Regions from separate parts of the Mesorhizobium sp. M0518 genome, predicted to be linked through region 3. Evidence: riboswitches for the same ligand, from Rfam matches in the RefSeq annotation. Region 3 holds a riboswitch; each other region holds the start of a gene.

Region 1 (3,995 bases), on a different contig from region 3:
ACTGCCTTGGCATCGCCTTCCACTCAGCCGACCTGACAAGCTCGCCCTGACCTGTCGGCCCGTTTGAGCCGCCGAAGATGAGGCCGATCGAATCGACCGATCACTCGGAGCCGATCACAGCCGTTTTTGTCCTCGATATCTCTAACTATACGGGGCCTCTGCTCGCCGGCTGGCTAGAGGCTGGAAATGCAATTGGCGCGATCATCGTGCCCGGGTTCCGGCGTCGTCCCACCGGTTTCAGCATTGGCAATTTCCGGCGAAGGCTTCAACGCAAGCTGCTGCTCAGGCGGTTTATCGGTAACACGCCTGTCAAGTTGATCGAATTTGGCCGCCCTTACGATTGGAATGCGCTTGGTCGGCAATTGTCTGACGTCCGCGCCGATGTGCTGGTCTGCTACACTTTGCCTGTCTTGATCCCTCAAGAGGTTCTTGGCCATTTTTCCAAAGGCGGGGTCAACCTCCACCCGGCGCTGCTCCCCGACTATCGAGGGCCCCACCCGATCCAGCGCTTGGCCGTGGACGGCCGGCATGCGGCTCATGGCGGCGTCACGCTCCACAAGATGTCCGCCGGTTTTGACGAGGGTGACATTCTCGGGCAGGTGCCGTTTTCCGAAGCTGACTGGACATCGAGAGAAGCCCTGGTCGACAGCACGGCAACCGCTATGCGGATTCTGGTGAGCGAGGCGGTGCCGACCTACTGCCGGGGGCTGTTGTCAGGAATGCCGCAACCGAAAGGCGATTTCGTCTGGGCGCGGCTTCAGCCCAGCCACCTGATAATCTCGCCGGCCATGTCGGTCGAGCATGTTGTACGGCTATGGCATGTGCTTGGCCTTCTGCCAGGCATCTATCTTGAAATCGGAACGCGCAAAGTCAGGCTGGGATTCCAGATCAGAAGGCTGGGGCCCTGCACAGGAAAGGCCCCGGTCAGGCGGTGGGGAACAGTGGAATTTGATCTCGCCAACGGTCGGGTCCTGTATTTTACCTACGGTAGAGTGCTCAAACGGCTGCTCAATTCGAAACACCTATTTTCGCGCCCGCCCGCCGGGAGACCCGCTCCAGAAATCCGGCTGTTCGGCAAAGCGAGTGCTGCGGACCAGAAAAACGGATGAAGTCGCTGGGCGATGCCCAGCGGCTTCATCCGTTTGCGACGTGGTTACTTGCCACAATGATTATCGTTTACCGTTGGCGCCGTCGCGTTACCATCGGCGTCCGGCTGCGCGCCTTGCGGGTTGGTCGGGCAATTCTGATCCGCGTTCGAATTCATGTCCCCTACCGTGCCAGTCGTGCTGTTGGTCGTGCCCGGGTCGACAGTGTCCGGCTCGATCGTATTCGGGGAAGCCGGCGTGTTCGGCTCAACCGTCACCGACTTGCCGCTGCCGCTTCCATTTGCGTTGTTGCTGCCGGCGCTTTGCGCCATGGCTGACGTGGCCAGACCAATGGTGAGAACCGAAGCTGCGAGGATTTTCATGAACATGGTTTGTCTCCATTTCTGTGAAGTCGTCGCTTATTTTCTACGAAAGTGATCGCGTTGCGACTGTGGGGACAACCGGTCGCGGCGGCGAAGGTTCCCGACAAAATTCCGCTCAGGCGCACCGTGACTGGCGCAATGCTTTTGGCGCAGTGCTCTGAAAAAACGGCTTTCCCTTGAACTCGAATGATGCTTTAAGGCGCACATCCACAGGGGTGCTCCGTACGGTCGGGGCTGAGACGGGGGCGGCAAGCCCACAGACCCTAGAAGCTGATCTGGGTAATACCAGCGGAGCGAGGCGGGCGATGTTTTCAGGCGCACAGATTTCCCTATACCCCATGACCGACGATTTCGTCGGTGTCATTCTTGGCGCGCTCGGTGCGCTCGATCCCTGGCGCGACAAGCTCAGGATCGAGACCGACGACATCTCGACCTTGCTGGTCGGGTCGCCCGAAGTGCTGTTTCCCGCCATGCGCGACCTCTTCGTGGCGGCGGCACGTAGCGGCAAACATTGCGTGTTGTCGGCCACCATCTCGCGCGGGTGCCCTGGCGAGCCGGATGATCCGATCTGCCGCTCCGATGCACTTGGCGGGCCTGTCGGGCCACTCGGCCCGCGCAAGGATGCGGCCATCGCGGCGGTGCGCAATGCTGCTGCCACCGGCCAGCCGGCGGCGGCGCAGTTCTCGCTCTATGTGATGGGCACCGACGACCACATGGACGAGATCTACGGCTGCATCGATTTTCTCAAGCAGTCCGGCGTCTATGAGCGTTCCAAGCATTTCTGCACGAAACTGCGCGGTGATGCCGGTGCGATCTTTTCGGCGCTGGACGAGGCCTTCTGCCGCTTCGGACCAGGCGCCGGCCACGTAACCCTCGACGTCACGGTCTCGGCCAACAGCCCGTCGGCTGTCTGAAGCTGCCGCCGCCTCCGCGCGGCCGTCAAAGGTTATCTCCCGTGGTCTCATCATCATTCGCTTCGCGCCCGATCGCGGGCCTTCTTGTCAAGGCAATGCCGGCCATGATCTCGGTCGGTTTGCTCCTAGTGGCGTGGGAGCTTTATGCCACCTATTCCGGCATCAGGCCGACGATACTGCCGGCGCCGTCGCGCGTTTTCGAGCAAGCGCTGCTCAATCGCCAGGCGCTGGCCGACAACGCCATTCCGACCATCGGCGCCACGCTGCTCGGCTTTGCCTGTTCGCTCAGCGCCGCCTTCGTGCTGTCGATGCTGGTCGACTTCTTCCAGCCGCTGCGGCGTGCGCTGTTTCCCGTCTTAATCGTCAGCCAGACCTTGCCGCTGGTGGCCATCGCGCCGCTGGTGGTGCTGTGGTTCGGCTTCGGGCTGGCGCCCAAGATCATGCTGGTGGCGCTGGTTACCTTCTTTCCGATGCTGGTTGCATTGGTCGAGGGTTATGAGTCGACCGAGGCCGAGATCGGGCAAATGCTGCGCGCCATGGGGGCAGGGCGCTGGCGCATCTTCGTGCTGGCACGGCTGCCTTCGGCGCTGCCCTATTTCTTCGCTGGCTTGAGGATCTCCATCACCTACGCCGTGGTCGGCGCGATCTTCGCCGAATATGCGGGGGCCGCGAAGGGGCTGGGCATCTACATGCTCAACGTCAAGAACAATTTCCGTCCTGACCTGGTTCTTGCCGCCGTCGGAGTGAGCGCTGCCCTGACCCTTGTCCTGTTCGGGTTGACTGTACTGCTGCAGCGCCTTGCGATGCCCTGGGAGCGGGCCGGCAAGGAAACCGCCGGGAAGGGAGCCTGGCGATGAGCCGGCTGGAACTGCGGTATGTGCGCAAGGCGTTCGGTGGGCTCGACGTGCTGGCCGATATTTCGCTTAGCGTCGGCGCTGGTGAATTCGTCTCGATCCTTGGACCCTCGGGCGCCGGCAAATCGACGCTCTTCCAGCTTCTGACCGGCGCCGAGCATGGCGAGGGCGAGATGTTGTTCGACGGCGCGCCGCTCGACGACCACGGCAGGCATTTCGCCTTCATGCCGCAGCGTGACGCGCTGATGCCGTGGCGGCGCATCCTCGACAACGCGACGCTCGGGCTCGAAGTCCAAGGCATGAGGAGACAGGCGGCGCGGGTGCGCGTTGCGCCGTTGTTTGCCGAATTCGGGCTTGCCGGCTTCGAGCGGCATTTTCCAGCGCAACTGTCCGGCGGTATGCGCCAGCGCGCGGCCTTGCTGCGCACGGTGGTGCAGCAACGCGACATGCTTTTGCTCGACGAGCCGTTCGGCGCGCTCGACGCGCTGACCCGCACGGCCATGCAGCGCTGGCTGGAACAGATGTGGCGGCATCATCGCTGGACGGCGCTCCTGATCACCCATGACGTGCGCGAAGCCGTGTTCCTGTCCGACCGCATCTATGTGCTGTCGGCGCGCCCGGCCCGCATCGTGCGTGAAATCAAGGTGCCGCTGCCGCGCCCGCGCAGCCTTGGCGGCGATGCCGCGCGCCAGGCAAGTGCGCTCGAGGCCGAGATTCTCGACATCATCCTCAACGCCACCCCATCCAAAGGACACGATC
Region 2 (3,995 bases), on a different contig from region 3:
CATCTGCGGCAAATAGCGGATAGTTGCCGAAGGCTGGCGGAACACCTCGCCGTCCTGCGGCTCGATCAGGCCAGCGGCGATCTTCAGCAGGGTCGACTTGCCCGACCCGTTGCGGCCGACCAGTGCGATCTTGTCGCCGGCCGAAGCCGTCAAGGCGGCGCCGTCGAGCAGCGGCGTGCCGCCGAAGGTCAGTTTTATCCCGTCGAGGTTGAGAAGAGGCGGGGCCATGTCAGCTTTCAGGTAAGGGATAGGGATGAGCGAGCAGCATCGCGCGGCCATGGTCCAGTGCGATTTCGAGGCGGCCCTTGACCTCGTTGGAAATGGTCAGCGACGAACCGAAGGCCACCTTGACGTGGTTCAGCGGCCATTTGGCGCCGGTGACGGTCAGGCCGGCGAGCTCGGAAAAGCCGAGCACCGAAAACAGCGTGCCATCGGCATAGTCGAAGCCGGCCGTTCCGCGCAGCAGGGGAATGCCTTCCTGCGCGCCGCTGGTCAGGAGTACATCAGTCCCGGCCTCGGCCAGCCGCAGGGCAAGCGCCAGATGCAGGAAAGCGTGGTCGGCGCGCTTGCCGCCGAAAGCACCTGCGAGCACCAGGTGGGTCGCGCCGCGCTCGAGTGCGGCGGCAATGGCCAGTTCGCCATCGGTCTGGTCCTTTTCCGCCGGGAAGGTCCGGCGCGGCACGGAAGCGAGATCGTCAGGCAGCTTGGCTGGCACGGAATCGAAATCGCCCACCCACAGTTCGGGCACGAGACCCAGCAGCCGCGCATGCCCGATGCCGGCGTCGGCGGCGATGACGCGGGACCCTTCGGCCTGGCGGTCGAGCCGTGGCGTGCGGATGAGATCGCCGCCAAGCAGGATGGTGAATGTGCTCATATCGTGTGGCCCTTACCAGCCCGGCACGGGAAACGGAAGGCGGCAAACTCCCACTTGCATGGGGGATCGGCCCGGCCTATGTGTCGAAACGCTCTAACGGGGTGCCGGACGCGATTTTCGCGGACCGGCTGAGAGGCAGTCTCGCCAACCCGCTGAACCTGATCCGGTTTGTACCGGCGGAGGGATTAGACGTTTCGGACAGTCCGACGCCTCAATTCCTTTCAATACGAACGAAGGAGGCGCCGATGCGCACGCTTTTATACGCTCTTGTTTCAGCAACGGTCGTGGCCTTGTCCGGGCCGGCCTTGGCCAAGGACAAGCTCACCGTCTACACCTATGATAGCTTCACCGCCGACTGGGGTCCGGGTCCCGTGGTGAAGAAGGAGTTCGAGGCCGAATGCGGCTGCGATGTCGAGTTCGTCTCGGTCGCCGACGGCGTCGCGCTGCTCAACCGCGTCAGATTGGAAGGCGCATCGACCAAGGCCGATATCGTGCTTGGCCTCGACACCAATCTCACCACCGATGCCAAGGCGTCAGGCTTGTTCGCGCCGCATGGCGGCGTAACTGATGTCAACGTGCCGGGTGGCTGGAGCGACGATACTTTTGTCCCCTTTGACTACGGATATTTCGCCGTCGTCTACGACACCGAGAAGCTGAAGAACCCGCCGAAAAGCCTGAAAGAGCTGGTCGAGGGCAGTGCCGATGACAAGATCGTCATCCAGGATCCGCGCACCTCCACGCCGGGCCTCGGTCTGCTTCTGTGGGTCAAGTCGGTCTATGGCGACAAGGCGCCAGAGGCCTGGGCCAAGCTCAAGGCGAAAGTGCTGACCGTGACGCCGGGCTGGAGCGAGGCCTATGGGCTGTTCACCAAGGGCGAGGCGCCGATGGTGCTGTCCTACACGACGTCGCCAGCCTACCACATGATCGCCGAGAAGACAGAGCGCTATCAGGCAGCGTCGTTCGAGGAGGGCGAGTATTTGCAGATAGAAGTCGCGGGTATCACCACGGCGGGGGCCAAGAACCCGCTGGCGGCCAAGTTCATCGCCTTCATGACCGGGCCGAAATTCCAGGATGCCATCCCCGAGACCAACTGGATGTTCCCGGCCGGCAAGACCGACAAGCCGCTCAATCCGGCCTTCGACAAACTGGTCAAGCCGACCAAGACCTTGCTGTTCAGCCCGCAAGAGGTCGCTGCCAACCGCAAGGCTTGGGTCGATGAATGGCTGGCGGTGATGAGCAAGTAGGCTTGCGAGTTCTTTTGATGTTCGCGCCACTCCACCCCCCTCTGGCCTGCCGGCAATCTCCCCCTCAAGGGGGGAGATTGGCAGCGTCGTTGCTGGTTATAGTCCGGCAACGTTGGAGACTAGCGGAAGCATGGGTGACGGCCGATCTCCTCCCTGGAGGGGGAGATGTCCGGCAGGACAGAGGGGGGCGCCAAGGAACGCAATCCTTTGTAATTGCCGCGATGGAAAGAATGGTGGTCCAGCGTGCAACGCGCGTCTGACCCCCGCATCACCGCTGGCACCCTCGCGCTCGCTGCAATCGCGCTGCTGATCGGCGGCGCGTTTGCTGGCCTGCTTTTCGAGGGCGCCCATGATTTCTCGGGCGCCTGGGCAACCTTCGATCCCTATCTGCTTCGCGTCATTCGCTTCACGCTCTGGCAAGCGGCGCTCTCGACGCTGCTTTCGGTCATCCCGGCGCTGTTCGTGGCGCGCGCTCTGTCGCGGCACCCACGTTTCTTCGCTCGCGCCTTCATCCTGCAGATCTTCGCCGTGCCGTTGGCGCTGCCGGCTATTGTCGCAGCACTCGGCATCCTGGCGCTTTATGGCCGTGCCGGCTATTTCGCCGGCGTGCTTGCCGTGATCGGCGGGGGAAGCTGGCCGGGCATCTATGGCCTGTCCGGCATCCTCGTCGCCCATGTCTTCTTCAACCTGCCGCTGGCGACGCGGCTGTTCCTCGAGGCGCTGCAGACCATACCGGCCGACCAATGGCGGTTGGCGAGCCAGCTCGGCATGGCGGCGCGGCCGGCGTTCCGGCTGATCGAATGGCCAACGCTGCGCGCCGCACTGCCCGGCGTCGCCGGGCTGGTGTTCATGCTCTGCATCACATCCTTCACCATCGTGCTGACGCTCGGCGGCGGGCCGGCCGCGACGACGCTTGAGGTCGGCATCTACCAGGCGCTGCGCTTCGATTTCGATCCCGCGCGGGCCGTTACACTGACGCTGTTGCAGATCGCCTTGACCTTTATCGTTGTGCTGGCCCTGACGCGCCTAGGCGCCAATGTGGTCGGCGACACCAATTTGCCGGTCGCGCAACGCCGCTATCTCTCGGTCAATCGGAGCGAGACCTGGTTGAACGCGCTAGTCATCATCCTGGCGCTGCTGTTCGTCGTTGGGCCGATGGCGGCAACCGTGGTGGCCGGGTTGGGTGCGGACCTCGGCCGTTTGGCCAGCGAGGCCACCGTCCGGCAGGCAACGCTGACCAGCGCAGCGCTCGCCTTCCTGTCGGCGCTGCTTTCGGTGATGCTGTCGCTGGCGCTGACCATGGCGCGGCGGGCACTGGCGCTGAACCGCCGTGCCGGCGCAAAGGCACTGCTCGAACGCGCCACCGATACAGGCGCCGGTTTTGTCCTTGTCGTGCCGCCGATCGTCGTCGGCGCTGGCTGGTTCCTGTTGCTGCGCCATGTCGGCGATGCCTTCGCCATCGCCCCGGTCATGGTCGTCACCGTCAATGCGGTGATGGCGATGCCGTTCGCCCTACGCGCCGTGCGTCCCGCCTATGATGCGGCGAGCGAGCGTCACGAACGGCTCTGCGCACAGCTCGGCATTGCGGGCTGGAACCGGCTGATGCTGGTCGACTGGCCGTCGCTGCGGCGACCGCTCGCCACGGCCTTCGCTTTCGCCATGGCGCTGTCGCTCGGCGATCTCGGTGTCATTGCCCTGTTCGGCAGTGATTCCGTGCAGACATTGCCCTACCTTCTTCTGGCACGGATGGGCAGCTACCGCACCGAGGATGCCGCCGGCCTGGCACTGCTGCTCGGCTTCGTCTGTCTCGCGTTGATCGTGGCGGCGCACTGGCTGGGAAGGGAGAAGGTCCGCGATGCGTGAGAGGGCGGCCAACA
Region 3 (3,995 bases):
CGGGAATGTACGGTCCGAAAGGCGCCGGCATTGCCGCGGAACTTGGCATCATGGATCGTCCAACCATCATCGAAGGGACGCTAGGTAAGGCGTTCGGCTCGATGGGGGGTTATGTGACCGGACCTGCCTCCATTGTTGACAGCATACGAAGCTTCTCGATCGGTTTCATTTTCACCACGGCGCTTGCGCCAGCGCTGGCGGCTGGTGCGCTGGCAGCGCTGCGCCATCTTCGCGATTCAGATTCAGAACGAATTGATCTGCACCGGAAAACGAAACTTTTAATCGGATTGCTGAAAGAGGCGGGCATCCCGGTCATGCCGACCCGAAGCCACATCATTCCTGTGCTTATTGGTGATCCATTCCGTTGCAAGGAAGCGTCCCGCCAGCTTCTGGATCAGCATGGAATATACGTTCAGCCAATTCTGGCGCCGAGTGTTCCGGTGGGAACCGAGCGGTTCAGGGTGACGGTTACGCCTGCCCATAGTACGACAGATATTCGGACGTTCGTCGATGCGCTCAGGCAGGTTCTGCTGCGGGACAATCTTGGCAAGGCTGCCTAATGTAAATGCTGGGAACGAAAGGGCGCGCAGCCTCAGACCTGATTATATTAGCCGGGCTCGCCGAGGTGGAAGCGGCGGTCAGCGATCCGGTTCTGACGCCCGATCGCATCTTCGAATGTCATCGGAAAGCAGTTCCGTAACCCGCAATGACAGCTTTCGCGATCTTAAATGATGTGACTCCATGATTGAATGGGGCCGTTTGACGACTCGCTGCTTACACATCGGGCCGGTTCCAGATTCAGGGCTCACGATGAGCCGGTATGACCAGAGCGCATGTTCTTGTGCTGCGAGTTTGATGTGGCTTGGCCCACGGGATCACACACCAACCCCAGCTAACCTGGTTTGAACGGAGCAAGCCTCCGACGCCGCCCTAATCAAAAACGCTGCAACAGATCCTTCAAATCAATTTGCAAGATTTTTACAACCGTCAGTCGTTGACAATGGTACGGCACCGCGAGTCTGAGGTCCGGCACGGCTACAAAAGTGACGCCGGTACCCTCGGACCGCCGCCAGCACGCAACATCGGGATTAACAGCAATGGTAAGAAGAAGAGCGCTCATATTGGTCGAAGGCCATAGGGGTACTGGTCAGCTATACGTCCAAGCGGCTCAGTGTCTTGGTCTTCATCCAATTACTCTGACGGCTGATCCACCTCGGTACGACTATCTTTCGGCGGAAAACGTTGAGGCAATCCGTGTCGACACTGGCAATCTCGAAGCGTTGGTCCGCGAAAGTTCGCGGCTGCGTGCTACCCACGACATTGCTGGCATTACTGGCTTTGCCGGGGACCATGAATCGATCTATGCGACAGTTGGCAAGCTTTGCCGGCATTTCGATCTACCGGGACCGAACCCTGAATCGATTGAACGAAGCTGCGACAAATTCAAGCAACGCCAACTCCTCGCGCAGGCCGGCGTTCCAATACCGGCTTATCGGTTGGCAACAAATGCGGCGGAGGTAGAAAGCTCGGCTGCAGAGATCGGCCCGCCCGTGATTCTTAAGCCGGCAGTAGGCAGCGGCAGCATGGGTGTCCGATTGTGCCGCAGCCTCGAAGACGTAGCCGAACATACGACCTATCTATTGGGCGGAAAGCACATTTGGCGGTCTACACCGAAAATACTCGTCGAAGAATTCGCACAGGGCCCGTTCTATAGCATTAATGTTATGGGGAATGAGGTCGTTGCGATTTGCGCCAATGACTTTGGTCCCCTCCCCCATTTCGTCATACGTGAGGTGACGTATCCGGCCCTGCTAGCCGATCAGGAGCGTGAGCGCATCGCCGATGTTTCGCTGAGCTGTTTGCGGGCTCTCGGCCTTGGCTGGGGGCCAACTAACATTGAACTCCGGTGCACGAAACGCGGTCCAGTTGTCATTGAAGTCAATCCGCGTCTTAGTGGCGCGCCCGACCCTCAACTGGTCCAGTTAGCTTACGGTGTCGACCTCGTCACCGAGCACATCAAGCTTGTCATTGGCGAGGAATGGGATCTGCGCAAAAAGCATTCGCATACTGCGGCCGCGCGATTCCTGCTTCCTGATCAAGATGGCACCCTGGACTGGATTGGTGGCGACACTCAGGCAGCTGCTATATCAGGTGTGGCCGAGGTCAAATTGAATGTTGAACCCAAGACACCGATCGTCAGGAAGGGGGATTTCCGAGACTGGATTGGACATGTCATTGCCACTTCACCCAGCCGTGCTGAAACCGAGGGCGCCCTTCAGCGAGCGGTCGCCTTGATCGATTGGTCGATCACCCCTTTTCCGGCGACAATAGGAGGTGATCGAGAGCACGATGTTTGTGGGGCGTTCGGGCGGCCCACCAGTTCTGTTCCGATCAGGCATTGACGGCTTAAGATCCTTGAAACGCAGCAGTTCCGTCTATGTCAATGTCACATCAAGTTTGACGAGGCAAATGCAGCTTTGGCCACACCTGCCCTTATCTCCCGCGGAACTTCTCCGCGACCCGTGGCGAGGCCGTCGGCCCAATTTGGGCCCAATTTGATTGCCGCCCACCGCCGCCGCAGGACGAACACGCGCTTGACAAGACAACCCCGGCCCGTTCAACTTGAGGCATTCACCAGGGGAGTCCCGGCAAGGGGCTGAGATACTGCTGGCTTCCGCGGCGCAGTGACCCGTTGAACCTGATCCAGTTCATACTGGCGTAGGGACGGTGCAAGCGCTCTGCGGGAGTTCACGCCCGAGGTCCTGTTTCGGCAGGTAGACAGAAGCGTCTTTTCATCCTTCCGGCACAGAACTGGGTCTCCAATGCATGAGCAAAGGAGCCTCAAGATGAATGCCCTCACCCCCGCCGTGTCGACGGGACCGCTGCCTGCTTCGCGTAAGATCCACAAGCCCGGTGCCATCCACCCGCAGATCAGGGTGCCGATGCGCGAAATCTCCGTCCATCCGACAGCCGGCGAACCGCCCGTCACCGTCTACGACCCGTCGGGCTCCTATACCGATCCGGCTGTCGAAACCAGCATCCAAAAAGGCCTGGCCCGGCTTCGCCACGAATGGATCTTGGCGCGCGGCGATGTCGAGGACTGTGACGGCCGCCACGTCCGGCCGGAGGACAACGGATTCGCGACGGGCGAACGCCTGACGCCAGAATTTCCCATCCGCCACCGACCGCTCAGGGCCAAAGCAGGCAAGGCGGTGACGCAGCTTGCCTATGCACGCGCCGGCATCATCACACCCGAAATGGAGTTCGTCGCCATCCGCGAGAACCTTGGTCGCGAGATCCTGCACGGCAAGCTTGAGCGCGACGGCGAGGCTTTCGGCGCGATGCTGCCCGATTTCGTCACGCCCGAATTCGTGCGTGACGAGGTGGCGCGCGGACGGGCGATCATCCCCGCCAACATCAACCATCCCGAGAGCGAGCCAATGATCATCGGCCGCAATTTCCTGGTCAAGATCAACGCCAATATCGGCAACTCCGCCGTCACATCGTCGATGGCGGAAGAGGTCGAAAAGATGGTGTGGGCGATCCGCTGGGGCGCCGATACGGTGATGGACCTGTCGACCGGCCGCAACATCCACAACATCCGCGACTGGATCGTGCGCAACGCGCCGGTGCCGATCGGCACGGTGCCGCTCTACCAAGCGCTCGAAAAGGTCGGCGGCATTGCCGAGGATCTGACCTGGGAGGTCTACCGCGACACGCTGATCGAACAGGCCGAGCAAGGCGTCGACTATTTCACCATCCACGCCGGCGTGCGGCTGCATTACATCCCGCTGACCGTCGACCGGGTGACGGGTATCGTCTCGCGCGGCGGCTCGATCATGGCCAAATGGTGCCTGCACCATCACCGGGAAAGCTTCCTCTACGAGCACTTCGCGGAGATCTGCGACATCGCCAGAGCCTACGACGTCTCCTTCTCGCTCGGCGACGGCCTTCGTCCGGGCTCGATCGCCGATGCCAACGACGCGGCGCAGTTC

Evidence for each region. A riboswitch is a leader RNA that binds a small molecule or an ion and turns the genes downstream of it on or off. The one in region 3 is predicted to bind thiamine pyrophosphate.
Region 1: linked by a shared signal. The riboswitch ahead of NKI66_RS17005 (YkoF family thiamine/hydroxymethylpyrimidine-binding protein) and the one ahead of thiC (phosphomethylpyrimidine synthase ThiC) in region 3 are both predicted to bind thiamine pyrophosphate.
Region 2: linked by a shared signal. The riboswitch ahead of thiB (thiamine ABC transporter substrate binding subunit) and the one ahead of thiC (phosphomethylpyrimidine synthase ThiC) in region 3 are both predicted to bind thiamine pyrophosphate.

Annotation. Positions count from the first base shown of each region.
Region 1 covers NZ_JAMYQY010000010.1:191,873-195,867, forward strand. The annotation lists gene NKI66_RS16995 (formyltransferase family protein) at 78-1,109, shown strand; gene NKI66_RS17000 (RodZ family helix-turn-helix domain-containing protein) at 1,154-1,474, opposite strand; TPP riboswitch at 1,670-1,783, shown strand; gene NKI66_RS17005 (YkoF family thiamine/hydroxymethylpyrimidine-binding protein) at 1,774-2,382, shown strand; gene NKI66_RS17010 (ABC transporter permease) at 2,478-3,239, shown strand; gene NKI66_RS17015 (ABC transporter ATP-binding protein) at 3,236-3,995, shown strand, end outside.
Region 2 covers NZ_JAMYQY010000001.1:192,032-196,026, reverse strand. The annotation lists gene NKI66_RS00975 (ABC-F family ATP-binding cassette domain-containing protein) at 1-228, opposite strand, end outside; gene NKI66_RS00970 (thiamine diphosphokinase) at 230-874, opposite strand; TPP riboswitch at 962-1,076, shown strand; gene thiB (thiamine ABC transporter substrate binding subunit) at 1,120-2,118, shown strand; gene thiP (thiamine/thiamine pyrophosphate ABC transporter permease) at 2,362-3,981, shown strand; gene thiQ (thiamine ABC transporter ATP-binding protein) at 3,974-3,995, shown strand, end outside.
Region 3 covers NZ_JAMYQY010000024.1:38,323-42,317, forward strand. The annotation lists gene hemA (5-aminolevulinate synthase) at 1-560, shown strand, start outside; gene NKI66_RS27435 (ATP-grasp domain-containing protein) at 1,098-2,402, shown strand; TPP riboswitch at 2,627-2,743, shown strand; gene thiC (phosphomethylpyrimidine synthase ThiC) at 2,847-3,995, shown strand, end outside.